Regions from separate parts of the Pannonibacter sp. CBAS1226 genome, predicted to be linked through region 2. Evidence: riboswitches for the same ligand, from Rfam matches in the RefSeq annotation. Region 2 holds a riboswitch; the other holds the start of a gene.
The links. A riboswitch is a leader RNA that binds a small molecule or an ion and turns the genes downstream of it on or off. The one in region 2 is predicted to bind cobalamin.
Positions count from the first base shown of each region.

Region 1 (7,061 bases), on a different contig from region 2:
GGGCGCGGCTGATCTGATCACCGTCCGGGGCCGCAGCCTGATCGAAAGCTGCCCGGTCTGCCTTTATGCCGGGTCTCTCGTCTCGGAAGAGCTTCTGGCTTTCTGCCCGGAAGGTGCGCGGATCATCGACACGGCGCCGCTGTCGCTGGACGAGATCGAGGCCGAGTTCGTGCGCGCCTCTCAAAACGGGCAGGATGTTGCCCGCTTGCACTCAGGCGACCTGTCGGTCTGGAGCGCGGTGGCCGAGCAGATCCGGCGGCTGGACCGGCTGGACATCGGCTATACGATGACGCCGGGCGTGCCTGCCTTTGCGGCGGCGGCGTCGGCGCTCGGGCGCGAGCTGACGATCCCGGCGGAGGCCCAGAGCCTTGTCCTCACCCGCGTGTCTGGCCGGGCATCACCCATGCCGGAGGGGGAAACGCTGGACCGGTTTGGCGCCACTGGCGCGACACTGGCGATCCACCTCGCCATCCATGCGCTTGACAGGGTGGTGGCGGAGCTGACCCCGCTCTATGGCGCAGATTGCCCGGTTGCCATTGTCGTCAAGGCGTCCTGGCCGGATGAACGGATCGTCTCCGGCACGCTGGCGGATATCTGCGCAAAAGTGGCGGAGAACCCCATCGAGCGCACGGCGCTGATCTTTGTGGGCCATGGGCTTGGCGCCAAGGAATTCCGCGAAAGCGCGCTCTACGATCCAGCCTATCAGCGCCGCTTCAGGGGCCGGGAAGGCTTGTGACGCAGCAAGCCGCCGCGTGAAAAAGAACAGGGCCTCACGCGCAAGCGTAAGGCCCTGAAATCAGGCTGGCTCTGGCCGGGGCTCAGAAATCCCAGTCTTCGTCTTCCGTCGCCACGGCCTTGCCGATGACATAGGACGAGCCGGAGCCGGAGAAGAAGTCGTGGTTCTCGTCGGCATTTGGCGAGAGGGCCGAGAGGATCGCCGGGTTCACCTTGCAGGCCTCCGCCGGGAACAGGGCCTCATAGCCCAGATTCATCAGCGCCTTGTTGGCGTTGTAATGCAGGAACTTCTTCACGTCCTCGGTCAGGCCCGCACCGTCGTAAAGCTCTTCGGTGTAGCGGGTCTCGTTGTCGTAAAGCTCCAGCAGCAGGTCAAAGGCGAAGTCCTTGATCTCCTGGCGGCGGGCTTCCGGCTCCCGGTCCAGCGCGCGCTGGAACTTGTAGCCGATGTAATAGCCATGCACGGCCTCGTCACGAATGATGAGACGGATAAGGTCCGCGGTGTTGGTCAGCCTGGCGCGGCTCGACCAGTACATCGGCAGATAGAAGCCCGAGTAGAACAGGAAGCTTTCGAGGAAGACCGAGGCAATCTTCTTCTTCAGCGGATCGCCGCTCCCGTATTGCTCCATGATCAGCGCGGATTTGCGCTGCAGGAACTCGTTCTCCTCCGACCAGCGGTAGGCCTCGTCCACGTCCGGCGTCAGGCACAAGGTGGAGAAGATGGAGGAATAGGAGCGCGCATGCACCGCTTCCATGAAGGAGATGTTCGACAGAACCGCCTCCTCATGCTGGGTGACGGCATCTTCCATCAGCGTCACCGCGCCGACACCGTTCTGGATGGTGTCGAGCAGGGTGAGGCCGGTGAAGACGCGGATGGTCAGGCGCTGCTCTTCCGGGCGCAGGGTGGCCCAGGACTGGATGTCGTTGGACAGCGGAACTTTCTCGGGCAGCCAGAAATTGCCGGTCAGGCGGTTCCAGACTTCCAGATCCTTGTCGTCTTCGATGCGGTTCCAGTTGATGGCGCGCACGCGGGAGGCGGGCTTGATGTGCATGTTCATGATGCTTTCTCCACGGGCCAGACAGCTTACACCAATGCTCGATGAGCTTGACTTATCGAGCATTGGTTAAGCCCTTGCGGCGCTTGAGCATTTTCAAGGCTTGATGCGTTAGCATCTCAGAGCCTTGGTATTAGAGAGTGCAGGACACGCAGCCCTGAACCTGCGTGCCGTCCAGAGCCATCTGGCGCAGGCGGATGTAATAGATGGTCTTGATGCCCTTCTTCCAGGCGTAGATCTGTGCCCGGTTGATGTCGCGGGTCGTGGCCGTGTCGCGGAAGAACAGCGTCAGCGACAGGCCCTGATCCACGTGCTGGGTGGCCGCGGCATAGGTGTCGATGATCTTCTCCGGCCCGATCTCGTAGGCATCCTGATAATAGTCGAGGTTCTCGTTCGACATGTAGGGCGCTGGATAATAGACGCGGCCGATCTTGCCTTCCTTGCGGATCTCGATCTTCGACACGATCGGGTGGATCGAGGAGGTCGAGTGGTTGATGTAGGAGATCGAGCCGGTGGGCGGCACGGCCTGCAGGTTCTGGTTATAGAGCCCGCCTGCCATCACCTCGGCCTTGAGGGCGCGCCAGTCGTCCTGCGTCGGGATATGGATCCCGGCATCAGCGAAAAGCTGCGCCACGCGCTCCGTCTTCGGTGCCCAGACCTGATCCGTGTACTTGTCGAAATATTCGCCCGAAGCATACTTGGACTTCTCGAAGCCCTTGAAGCTGCGGCCCTTTTCGACAGCCAGACGGTTCGACGCGCGGACCGCATGATAGGTCACGGCGTAGAAGTAGATGTTGGTGAAGTCGATGCCTTCTTCCGAGCCATAGAAGATGCGCTCGCGGGCGAGGTAGCCGTGCAGGTTCATCTGGCCAAGGCCGATGGCATGGCTCTCCGCATTGCCACGGGCGATGGAGGGCACGGAGGTGATGTTGCTCATCTCGGCAACCGCCGTCAGGGCGCGGATGGAGGTTTCGACCGTGCGGCCGAAATCATCCGAATCCATCGTCTTGGCGATGTTCAGCGAACCGAGATTGCAGGAGATGTCCTTGCCGAGGTGCGAATAGGACAGGTCCTCCTCATAGAGGCTGGCCTCGCTCACCTGCAGGATTTCCGAGCACAGGTTGCTCATGGAAATGCGGCCGGCAATCGGATTGGCGCGGTTCACCGTGTCCTCGAACATGAGGTAGGGATAGCCGCTCTCGAACTGGATCTCGGCGATGATCTGGAAGAACTCGCGGGCCTTGATCTTGGACTTGCGGATGCGCGCGTCCTCGACCATCTCGCGGTACTTTTCCGTCACCGAAATCTCGGAGAAGGGCACGCCATAGACCCGCTCCACGTCATAGGGCGAGAACAGGTACATGTCCTCGTTGTTGCGGGCGAGCTCGAAGGTGATGTCCGGCACGACGACACCCAGCGACAGGGTCTTGATGCGGATCTTCTCGTCCGCATTCTCGCGCTTGGTGTCGAGGAAGCGCATGATGTCCGGGTGGTGGGCGTTCAGATACACCGCGCCTGCGCCCTGACGGGCCCCCAGCTGGTTGGCATAGGAGAAGCTGTCTTCCAGCAGCTTCATCACCGGGATGACGCCGGAAGACTGGTTCTCGATGTGCTTGATGGGCGCACCCGATTCGCGCAGGTTCGTCAGGCACAGGGCCACGCCGCCGCCGCGCTTGGACAGCTGCAGCGCCGAGTTGATCGACCGGCCGATGGACTCCATGTTGTCTTCGATGCGCAGCAGGAAGCAGGACACCAGCTCGCCACGGCTCTTCTTGCCCGCGTTGAGGAAGGTCGGCGTTGCCGGCTGGAAGCGGCCGGTGATGATCTCTTCCATCATCGCCATGGCCAGGGCTTCGTCGCCGCGCGCCAGCGCCAGCGCCACCATGCAGACGCGGTCCTCGTAACGCTCCAGATAGCGCTTACCGTCAAATGTCTTCAGCGTATAGGACGTGTAATACTTGAAGGCGCCAAGGAAGGTCGGAAAGCGGAACTTCTTTGCATAGGCAGCGTCGAACAGATCGCGCACAAAGGCAAAGGAATACTGTTCCAGAACCTCGGGCTCGTAGTAGCCTTCGGTGACCAGATAATCGAGCTTCTCCTTGAGGTTATGGAAGAAGACCGTGTTCTGGTTCACGTGCGAGAGGAAATACTGGCGCGCGGCCTCGCGGTCCTTCTCGAACTGGATCTTTCCCTCATCATCATAGAGGTTCAGCATCGCGTTCAGCGCGTGATAGTCCAGCGCCGTGGACTGGCGGGCATTGCTGCCGCCGGAAGCCGGGGCAACGGCTGCGGAGTGGGTCTTTGCGCCCGCGTCCTGCGGGGAATCCGTGTCTAGCATGTCCAAAACCGTTCCAGTCCGAGGGTGACGTTCTCGACATCCTCCGCCGTGCCCAGAAGCTCGAACCTGTAGAGGAACGGCACGTTGCACTTGGCGGAAATGATGTTGCCGGCGATGGCATAGCCTTCGCCGAAATTGGTGTTGCCCGCTGCGATGACGCCGCGGATGAGCTTGCGGTTCTGCTCCTCGTTGAGAAAGCGGATCACCGGTTTCGGCACCGCGCCCTTCGCCGTGCCGCCGCCATAGGTCGGCGTCACCAGCACGAAGGGCTCGCTCACGAGGGGCACGGGCGCGCTGGCGTCCACGGGCAGGCGGATGGCGTCAGTCCCGAGCTTCTCGACGAAGCGGCGGGTGTTTTCCGACGTGCTGGAAAAATAGACGAGCCTGCCCATGGTGCACGCGCCCTTCAGTGGTTCAGCCGAGGCCGCCGATCAGGTCCGGACGGAAACCGGCCCAGTGGTTTTCACCGGCGACAACCACCGGCACCTGACGGTAGCCAAGGCCGGTCACGTAGTCATAGGCCGCCGTGTCTTCGGAAATGTCCACCAGCGTGTAGTCGATGCCCTTGCGCTCCAGGGCGCGGGTGGTGGCATTGCACTGGACGCAGGCGGGCTTGCTGTAGACGGTGACGGTCATCGGTCGATCCTCATATGACGGACGTGACAAAGGGTTCGGCCACGCTTCTGCGCAGCCGGAGGCAGATAAAAACTCAAGGACAATTCCCGCGCTGCGGCACCCGGAGCAATCCGGTGGAGCGGAGGAAAAAGGGCCGCAGGTGACTACCCGGGCGGAAACTCGAAAACGGCTCTCTTCATCATGCCTGCACCCCGAAGCACTGCTGCCGAAGCAGATGGCACGGACCAGAGGGAGCGGACAGCCCGGCAAAGCCGGACATGAACTGACCACACCCCTCCGGCACCCCGCCGGTGGACGTTACGCTCAAGGCAGGTCTCCTGGCTCACGGGTCATCACGCCGCCCCGCCTTCCCAAGCCTTGCGGCCAAGTGGCAGAATGGGACGAACGCTCACCGTTCACAGTTGCGGGGGCAGCCTGGGAATTGCCGGATTTGCGCCGGTTTCACCCTGTTCCCGTCTTAGCTCGTCGGCGTTTCCACCGGAGAACCCTGAACAGGACTCAACATAGCGCAGATTCGATTTTTATCAATCCCTATGTGAGCCGACACAGGATACCCACAACATGTAGTTATCTGGCTCAGAGGCCGGAGCGAGCCAAAATCTCGGCAAAGCGCTTGAGGGAGGCGGGGGGAACGCTTGGATCCGGGAAGCCCTCGGGCCGGGCGGCATCGCCAACCCGAATCACCATCACCATACCCATGGTATAGTGCGGCGAGCATTTGATGCCATAGAGCCCCGGTTGATCAAAGGTGATGGAAATCTCCTCGTTGATCTTGCCGGTGAAACCGGCGAAGCCCTCGGGCACCATTATGGCAATGGAAGCGGCATTGTGGCTCTTGTGGCCAACCCGGAAGGTCACCGTATCGCCCGGCGCGATCTGCACGAAATCGGGCTCGAACACCATGGTGCCATGGGCGCCCCGGTTCAGCATCTGGACGTCGACAGTTCCGGCGCGGGTTGCGGCGGTGCTTGCCACGAGCAGGGACTGGGCAGAAACAAAGCTGAGGAAAAGGGTGCGGGCGAGGCTGCGCATCATCATGCTGCGGCTCCTTGAAGCGGGTGTTTGCGGCGGCGGCTGGATGGCCGGGCATACCGGATATGGCACTCGCCCTCCGGTCCTGTTTCCACCGTGGCCTCGACCTTGAAGACCCTGGCCAGAAGATCTGGGGTGAGAATGCCGCCGGGACGGCCCTGCGCAGCGATCCGGCCAGCGTCCATCACGATCAGCCGGTCGCAGAACATGGCCGCGTGATTGAGGTCATGCAGCGCGGCAATGACGCTGAGCCCCTGCGAGCTGACAAGATCCAGCAGGCCGATCTGGTGTTCGATGTCGAGGTGATTGGTGGGTTCATCCAGAATGAGGATCGTCGGCTGCTGTGCCAGGGCACGGGCGATCTGCAGCCGCTGCTTTTCCCCGCCGGAGAGGGTCAGCCATTCCCGTGTCTCGAAATCCTGCATGCCGGCCGCCGCGATTGCGTCCGAGACGATGGCATCGTCCTCGCCGGACCATTGCCGCAGAATGCTGAGATGCGGGGTGCGGCCAAGTTCCACGACCTGGCGCGCGGTCAGCCGCTCGCTGGTCTCCGCTTGCTGTTCGACTACGGCAATCCGGCGTGCAATGTCACGCCGGGACAGATCCGTCATGGGCGTGCCCATGACGGCCACATGTCCGGATGCGGGCTTGCGCAGCCCGGAGAGCATGGACAGAAGGGTCGATTTCCCCGAGCCGTTGGGTCCGGCGATGCCCAGAAACTCGCCTTCTGCGAGATCAAGGCTGACCTTGTCGTTGATGAGGCGGCCTTGCGCGCGCCATGTCAGGTCATGAGCTGTCAGCATCATCGTGTCACTGGCCTGTGGATCAGGAGAAGGGCAAAGGCAGGCGCTCCGGCAAGGGCGGTCATCACGCCGATGGGCAGCACCTGACCGGGGATCAGGATCCGCGACAGAATGTCGGCAAAGATCATGAAGACCGCACCGAGCCAGGCCGAAACCGGCAGCAGCAGCCCATGCCGGACGCCAACCAGCAGCCGGGCTGCATGGGGAATGACCAGTCCGACGAAGCCGATCGACCCGGCTATGCTGACCATGACGGCGGTCATGATGGCCGCCGTGGCGATCAGGATGATGTAGACCCGGCGCACCGGAACCCCGGCAGATGCGGCGGCGTTGGTTCCGAAGGCAAAGGCGTCCAGATGCCTTGCATGCAGCAGGCAGACGAGGAAACCGGCCAGGGCCACCGGCACGGCCAGCCCGGCATCCGGCCAGCGCACGCCCGACAGGTTGCCGAGCAGCCAGAAC
Region 1 covers NZ_JBVOUO010000004.1:80,104-87,164, forward strand. The annotation lists gene cobM (precorrin-4 C(11)-methyltransferase) at 1-736, shown strand, start outside; gene nrdF (class 1b ribonucleoside-diphosphate reductase subunit beta) at 819-1,793, opposite strand; gene nrdE (class 1b ribonucleoside-diphosphate reductase subunit alpha) at 1,924-4,128, opposite strand; gene nrdI (class Ib ribonucleoside-diphosphate reductase assembly flavoprotein NrdI) at 4,122-4,520, opposite strand; gene nrdH (glutaredoxin-like protein NrdH) at 4,543-4,764, opposite strand; cobalamin riboswitch at 5,055-5,269, opposite strand; gene AC0CMF_RS13030 (pseudoazurin) at 5,341-5,802, opposite strand; gene AC0CMF_RS13035 (ABC transporter ATP-binding protein) at 5,799-6,602, opposite strand; gene AC0CMF_RS13040 (FecCD family ABC transporter permease) at 6,599-7,061, opposite strand, start outside.
Region 1: linked by a shared signal. The riboswitch ahead of nrdH (glutaredoxin-like protein NrdH) and the one ahead of cobU (bifunctional adenosylcobinamide kinase/adenosylcobinamide-phosphate guanylyltransferase) in region 2 are both predicted to bind cobalamin.

Region 2 (7,061 bases):
CCCCGTCGGCAGCACATCCGGCCGGCCCCGCGTCGGCGCGCCGGACGGCCCCGGCGGTACGAAACGGCCATCCAGCGCCGCCAGCACCGCCGCTGTTTCTGCGGCTCCGGAGGCGGCGACGGCAGGCAGCAAAGTGGACTCAATCTCCTGAAGAACAAAAGAGGTTACAAGCAGATCTGGACGTTTCATTTCCCCGGAGACAAGCCTGACCGCCAGCTTTTCAAGCCGCTCCACCGTGTCACCACAAGAGCGCCACAGGGCATCGGACATGCCCGCCAGAAGCTCCGGCTTCGGCCCATTCCAGGGCATTGAGAAATCGCAGGACAGCGGATCGAAGTCCGGCGCATCGGCGAGCAGATCACGCGCCAGCGCCCGGATCAGGCTTTCATCCTGCGGCCGGCTTCCACGCGGCACGCGTACCAGCGCCACCAGCAGATCATGCAACAGCCGCCCCTGCGGGCTCTCGCCCAGCACATGCAGCCCGTCGCGGATCTGCAATTCCTTGAGGTCACACAGATGCGCATCCAGCCGCGCCAGCCGTGTCGTCTCGCACATGTCCGGCGTCAGGCCGATATCCGCATCAAGCCCGTGAACGGAAGCAAGCTCCAGAATGTCCCGCGTCAGCACCTTCTGCCGGCGCGGATCGACGCCGCTCGCAAGGTAATATTCATCGAGCAGATTTTCCATTTCATTGGCAACGCCATAATTTTCGGCCCGCGTTAGCGGCGGCGTCAGGTGATCGACGATAACGGCAGAAGCCCGGCGCTTGGCCTGCATGCCCTCACCCGGATCATTGACAATGAAAGGATAGACGTTCGGCACCGGCCCCAGCACGGCTTCCGGGTAGCATTCTTCGGACAGCGCCAGCGCCTTGCCCGGCAGCCATTCCAGATTGCCGTGCTTGCCGAGATGGACGACGGCATCGATACCGGCCACCTCGCGCAGCCAGATGTAGAAGGCAAAGTAGTTGTGCGGCGGCACCAGATCCGGATCGTGATAGGTCGCCTTGGGGTCGATGTTATAGCCGCGCGCGGGCTGAATGCCGGCATAGACGCTGCCAAAGCGGGTCAGCGGCAGCTCGAAAGCGCCATCGCGCACGGCAGGGTCACCCTCCGGCCCGCCCCAGCGCGCGGTCACCTGCGCCTGCACCGCCTCTGGCAGGGACGCAAAGGCCCTGCGGTAATCTGCAAGCGCAAAGCGCACATCCACCCGGCGCCCGGTCCGCCCATGGATATCATTGGTCACCCCCGCCGTCAGATGGGCCATCAGCGTTTCGGAAGTAACCGGCGCATCAACCGGGACGTCATAACCCGCATCCCGCAGGTCCGCGATCAGCGCCGCGCAGGAGGCGGGCGTATCCAGCCCCACACCATTGGCAATGCGCCCGTCGCTATTGGGATAGTTCGCCAGCACCAGCGCCACCTTGCGCGCGGCAGCGGGCTTGCCGCCCAGCTTCGCCCAGCTTGCCGCAAGCGCTGCCACATAGGCCATGCGGCTCTCTTCGGGCCTGAAGAGCACAGGGCGGAACTGGGTGGCGGGATCAAGGATGCCTTCTTCCTTGAAGGAGACCGCCCGCGTCATCAACCGGCCGTCCAGCTCCGGCAGCACCACATGCATGGCCAGATCGCGCACGGAAAGGCCCTGCGTGCTTTCGGCCCAGCCCGCACGGGACGAAGAGGAGAACACCACCTGCAGCACCGGGCGGCCGGGAGCATCCAGCGGTGACGGCTGATGCACGCGCCCGCCACTGGACACGGCAAAGGCCGTGGCATTCAGCACCACGGCAGGCGGCAGCGCCTCGAACAGGGCCGACAGCACCGCAGCCGATTCCGCATCCTTCAGCGAGGCCACGAAGACGGGCAGCACGTTGAGCCCCTGCCCCTCCAGATGACGGCAGAGCGCCTCGGCAGGCGCCGTCTCGCCCGCCTGCACCAGCGCCCGGTAGAAGACCAGCGCCGCCACGGGCCTTGCCGGATCTGCGAAGCGGGCCGTCAGATCATCGAGCCCCGGTGCGGTGTGGCCGGGCAGGAAGATGCCCGCACGCGGCAGCGGCGCAGGCAGCGGCGGCTCCTGATCCCTGCCAATGAGATGAGCGCAAAACCTCAGCGCATTGCGGTAATTCTCTGCACCGCCTTCAATGCAGTAGCGCCACAGCCGCCGCACGGCGTCCACCGGCACGGTGGAGAGAGCGGCCAGATCCTCATCCCACTTGTCGCAGCCCGCAAAGACGGCCAACTGCAATCCGTTGCGGTTGACTTCCTCCCGCAGCCGGTCGAGCCCGTAGGACCAGTAGCCCGCTCCGCCCAGCAGGCGCAGCACAACAAGCTTTGAACCGGCCAGCGTCTTTTCCGCATAGAGATCGACGGAATAGGGATGGGTCAGCGCCAGAATGCTGGCCAGCCGCAGTGACACATCCCCGCCAAGGGAGGCATGCGCGGCGGCGAAAGCCGAGAGTTCCGTATCGGCCGCCGACAGGAACACGAGATCCGCCGGGTCCTGCGCGAGGTCCACGGCATCGCCGCCGTCATCAATTCGCCGGGTTTGACTTGCGAGGATATGCATCTGGCACGCCTTCAATAGGCTCAGACTGGGTGTGCCTATCCCCGCGTCCCGCCCCTTGCGCAACTTGCGTCAGGAGCGGGGCGGCGGGGGTCCACACCGCGAAGGGTCAGGCTGCGCGGCCTGCCTGAAGGGAAGCGAGTGCGTCCGTGACGGCGGCGAGATCCAGCCCCTTGAGGCCGATCACCACCAGCTTGCCGGGCGCCTTGGCGCCAGCGGCAAACCAGGCCTCGACACGCGGGCCAACCGCCTGCACCAGCGCAGGCGCGGCCTTGCCGGAGACCGCCACCGCGCCCTTGATGCGCAGCACGCCCTTCAGCGCCATCGCCTGCTTCACCACCGCCTCGACGTCCTTCAGCGAGGCAAACTCGGGCGCTGTGACCACGTAGCTCTCGAAATCATCGTGGTGGTGATCATGATCATCATGGTCATGGTCATGGTCATGGTCATGGTCATCATCGTGATCGTGATCATGATCGTGATCGTGATCATGATCGTGATCATCATCGTCATGATGGTGGTGATGATGATGCGCACGGCGGGCAGCCAGATCATCCTCGGCAGCAGAGGAGCGGCCCAGCAGCACGTCGATGGGCAGCGAGCCCTTTTCAGCGGCAATGATCTCCACCCCGGCGCGCACATCTTCGGCGATATGCTCGCGGATATGCTCCAGCGCGTGATCATCCACCAGATCGGCCTTGTTCAGCACCACCAGATCGGCGCAGGCGAGCTGATCGTGGAAAAGCTCTTCAACCGGATTGTCATGGTCCAGCGTTTCGTCGGCAGCGCGCTGCGCGGCAAGGGCTTCCTCGTCCAGCACGATGCGCCCTTCTGCGAGAGCTGCCGCATCCAGCACGGTGACAACACCATCCACCGTCACCCGCGTCTTGACGCTGGGCCAGGTGAAGGCCCGCACCAGCGGCTGGGGCAGCGCGAGGCCCGAGGTCTCGATGACGATGTGATCCGGCGGCGTTTCGCGGGCCAGCAGCATTTCCATCGCCGGCAGGAAATCATCGGCCACGGTGCAGCAGATGCAGCCGTTGGTCAGCTCCACCACATCATCGGCGGAACAGGACGGATCGGCACAGCCATCCAGCAGCGAGCCGTCAAAGCCCATGTCGCCGAACTCGTTGACGATCAGCGCAATGCGCCGCCCGCCCGCGTTGGTCAGGAGATTGCGGATGAGGGTCGTCTTGCCCGCGCCCAGAAAGCCGGTGACGATGGTGGCCGGGATCTTGGCCACGGCAGGGGTCTGAAAATCGGTCATAGGGAGATATCCGGTTGGGAGGAGGGCTTGAGCACGAGCGGCAGACCGGCGGCCACGAAGACCACCCGGGTGCAGACGGCAGCAAGCTCCTGATTGAGACGGCCCTGCGCATCGCGGAACTGACGCGCCATGGCGTTGTCCGGCACGATGCCGAGGCCCACTTCATTTGAAACAAAAACAACAGGCGCAGGCAGATTGGGCACAAGCGCGCAAAGCGCCTGCGTGGCAGCGGCAAGGTCTGCTTCGGCCATCATCAGATTGGTGAGCCAGAGCGTCAGGCAATCGACCAGCAGAGCCCGGCCGGGAACGGCTTCGCGCCGGAGCACGTCCGTCAGATCCGCGCCGATGCCGGCCTTGTCCTCGATGGTGCGCCAGTCCGCCCCGCGCCGGGCACGGTGCAGGCCGATGCGGGCTTCCATTTCCCCGTCCCATGCGGCGGAGGTCGCCACATAGACAGGCTCAAGCCCGCTTCCGAGGATCAGCTGCTCTGCGTATCTGCTCTTGCCGGAGCGTGCCCCCCCCGTCACCAGAACGGAAGATGCGGCCCCCTGCCCTTCAGCCTGCGCCATGGGTCAGCCGCAGGCTTGCGGCATGGCAGCGTCGGGCTCTCTTGCGGACGCGCGGGCGCAATGCGCCCTGCCATCCGCCCAGTCTGGGGGAGTAGAAATCATGTCAGGTCCTCCGGTCCGCCCACCCGGCGGCCTTGGGGTTGCACCACATCAGGCCGGTCTCCTGGCTCGCGGGTCTTCACCTTGCCGCGCCTTCCCGCAAGGGCTGGCCTTGCAGTGGCATGAGGCGGCAAGATTCTCCGCTGACAGTTGCGGGGGCAGCTGCGGCTTTGGAGCCCCGGATTGAGTCGCTCCGCACCGCATTCCCGTTTCATCCCCTTGGGCTTGGCCCGCCGGGGAACCTGATCCTCTCCTTGTAACGGCTTGGCGGCACCGCAGCAAGGACGCCCTTTGGGCACCTCTGCGGCGCAATCGCCGCCCCTGCATCCCGGGCAATGGGTGCAAGGACCGGCACGGATGGGTTATCCACTGGCCCAAGCCGTTGAAAGACCGCAGATTTCTGCCAAAGCCACCCCTGTGGAAAACTTTCTTGAAGAAAGGGCTTGGCAAATGCTCAAGGCCTTTGTTATACGCCTCTCACCGACGGCGGCGCACACAGCCGCCACCGCAAAGGGCACTGCCCTTCTGGTGATCCGCGATAGCTCAGTTGGTAGAGCGTTCGACTGTTAATCGAATGGTCGCAGGTTCGAGTCCTGCTCGCGGAGCCAACCTTCTCTCTTCCCTGGATAAAATGTCAAACTTGCCCGCAACGGCAGGGCTTTTTGCGTTTGCGCGGCAGACTGCGCCTCACGCGGGCCTGCGGTAGAGCAGCCAGAGGAAATACGGCCCGCCGATGAAGGAGGCGAGGATGCCGGCGGGGATCTCGTAAGGAAAATCGAGCGTGCGGCCCAGCCAGTCGGCGCTGACCATCAGCGCTGCGCCGATGGCAGCAGCACAGACGATCCGCAGCAGCGCACGCCCCGGCGCCACAGAGGCTGCAATATGGGGCGCGATGAGGCCGATGAAGCTCAACGGACCGGTGATCAGCGTGGCGGCAGCCGTCAGCAGGGCCGAGAACGCCAGAAGCACTGTACGCGAGCGGCGGGGCGAAAGGCCCAGCGCGCGGGCTGTGGTATCGCCCAGCGGCAGAATGTCGAGCCAGCGCCCCATCAGCGGCAGCACCAGCAGCACAACGAGCAGAATGCCCAGCGCGGCAAGGGCCGTCAGTCCGGCGGCACGGTAGGTCGGGCCCATGGACCAGGCCAGCACGAAGACCGCACGCGGATCACCGCTGGCCAGAATGAAGGATATGAGCGCGGCGGCAAACGTGCCGATGGCAACACCGGCCAGCAGCACCGGCCCCGGTGCGTGGCCGGACTTGCGGGTAATGACCAGCACGAAGAGGAAGGCGAACACCGCCCCGCCCGCTCCGCCCCCCAGCAGCAGAAGCGGCGAGAAGGAACCGGTCAAAAGCAGCGCCCCGGTGATGCCGAGCCCTGCCCCGGAACTGACGCCCAGCCCTTCGGGACTGGCGAGCGGATTGCCGGTCATCGCCTGAATGAGACCTCCGGCCAGCGCCAGCATCGCCCCGGCAGCGGCTGCGGCCAGCACCCGCGGCCAGCGCCCAGCCATCAGTTCTCCGGCGGAGAGGCCACCGGGATGCAGCTGGCTGGTGAGGGAAAAGACCGTGAGCGCGGCAAGACAGGCCAGAGCCAGCAGCAGGACGAGGCGCTGACGGCTGGCGGCCGGAACGGATGGCGCCGGCAGGTGTGAACCGCCGATGCGCGTGCTCGCAGGCATGCGGCGCAGCAGCACCAGCAGCAGAACGGCCCCGGCCATGGCCGTGGCTGTTCCCGTGGGCACTTCGGCAATCACGCCGGACAGCGCCAGCACGATGCTGTCGGCAAGCAGCAGCAGCGCCGCGCCGATGATGGGCGCAGAGACAAAACGCCCGGCAAAACTCCGGACACCGGTCAGCGTTGCCAGATGCGGCGCGGCAAGGCCAACGAAGGCAATCACCCCCACGCGCACCACCACCAGCGCGGAGAGACAGCAGGCCAGCGACAGGGCAACAAGCCGGATCGTGCGGATGGAGAGGCCCAGGCTGCGGGCGCTGGCATCATCGAGCCCGGCAACCGTCAGCGGCCTGAGCAGCAGCGCCAGCAGCGGTACGCAGACCGCAAGCCTGACGGACAGGGCAGAGGCATCGGAAAAATCATTCTGCACCAGCGAGCCGCTGGCCCAGATGAAGACCGAGCGCAGATATTCATGCTGGAACAGGGCCAGCACAACGGAAGCCGATCCGGCAAAGAAGCTGACGATCATGCCGCACAAGAGCAGGGTCACCGGCGAAAAACCGTGCCGGGAGGCAAGCATCCCCACCAGCGCCAGCGCCGCAAAGCCGCCCGCCAGCCCCGCCGCCTCGCGCTGCCACATGGCGAGCGCGGGCACGAGCAGCGTTGCCGCCATGATGCCAAGCTGCGCACCGGAAAGAAGGCCGAGGGTTGCCGGTTCCGCCAGCGGGTTCTTCAGCACCTGCTGAAACACCACTCCCGCCAGCGCCAGCGCGGCCCCGGCCAGCGCTGCCACGGCAAGGCGCGGCACCAGCGCATAATGCAGATAGATTTCCCCGAAGACAGCCGGGTCCGGATCAAGCAGCGCCGCGCTCAGCGCAGACAGGGGCACAT
Region 2 covers NZ_JBVOUO010000001.1:1,311,870-1,318,930, forward strand. The annotation lists gene cobN (cobaltochelatase subunit CobN) at 1-2,562, opposite strand, end outside; gene cobW (cobalamin biosynthesis protein CobW) at 2,669-3,826, opposite strand; gene cobU (bifunctional adenosylcobinamide kinase/adenosylcobinamide-phosphate guanylyltransferase) at 3,823-4,395, opposite strand; cobalamin riboswitch at 4,532-4,755, opposite strand; tRNA gene AC0CMF_RS05975 (tRNA-Asn) at 5,027-5,102, shown strand; gene fhuB (Fe(3+)-hydroxamate ABC transporter permease FhuB) at 5,182-7,061, opposite strand, start outside.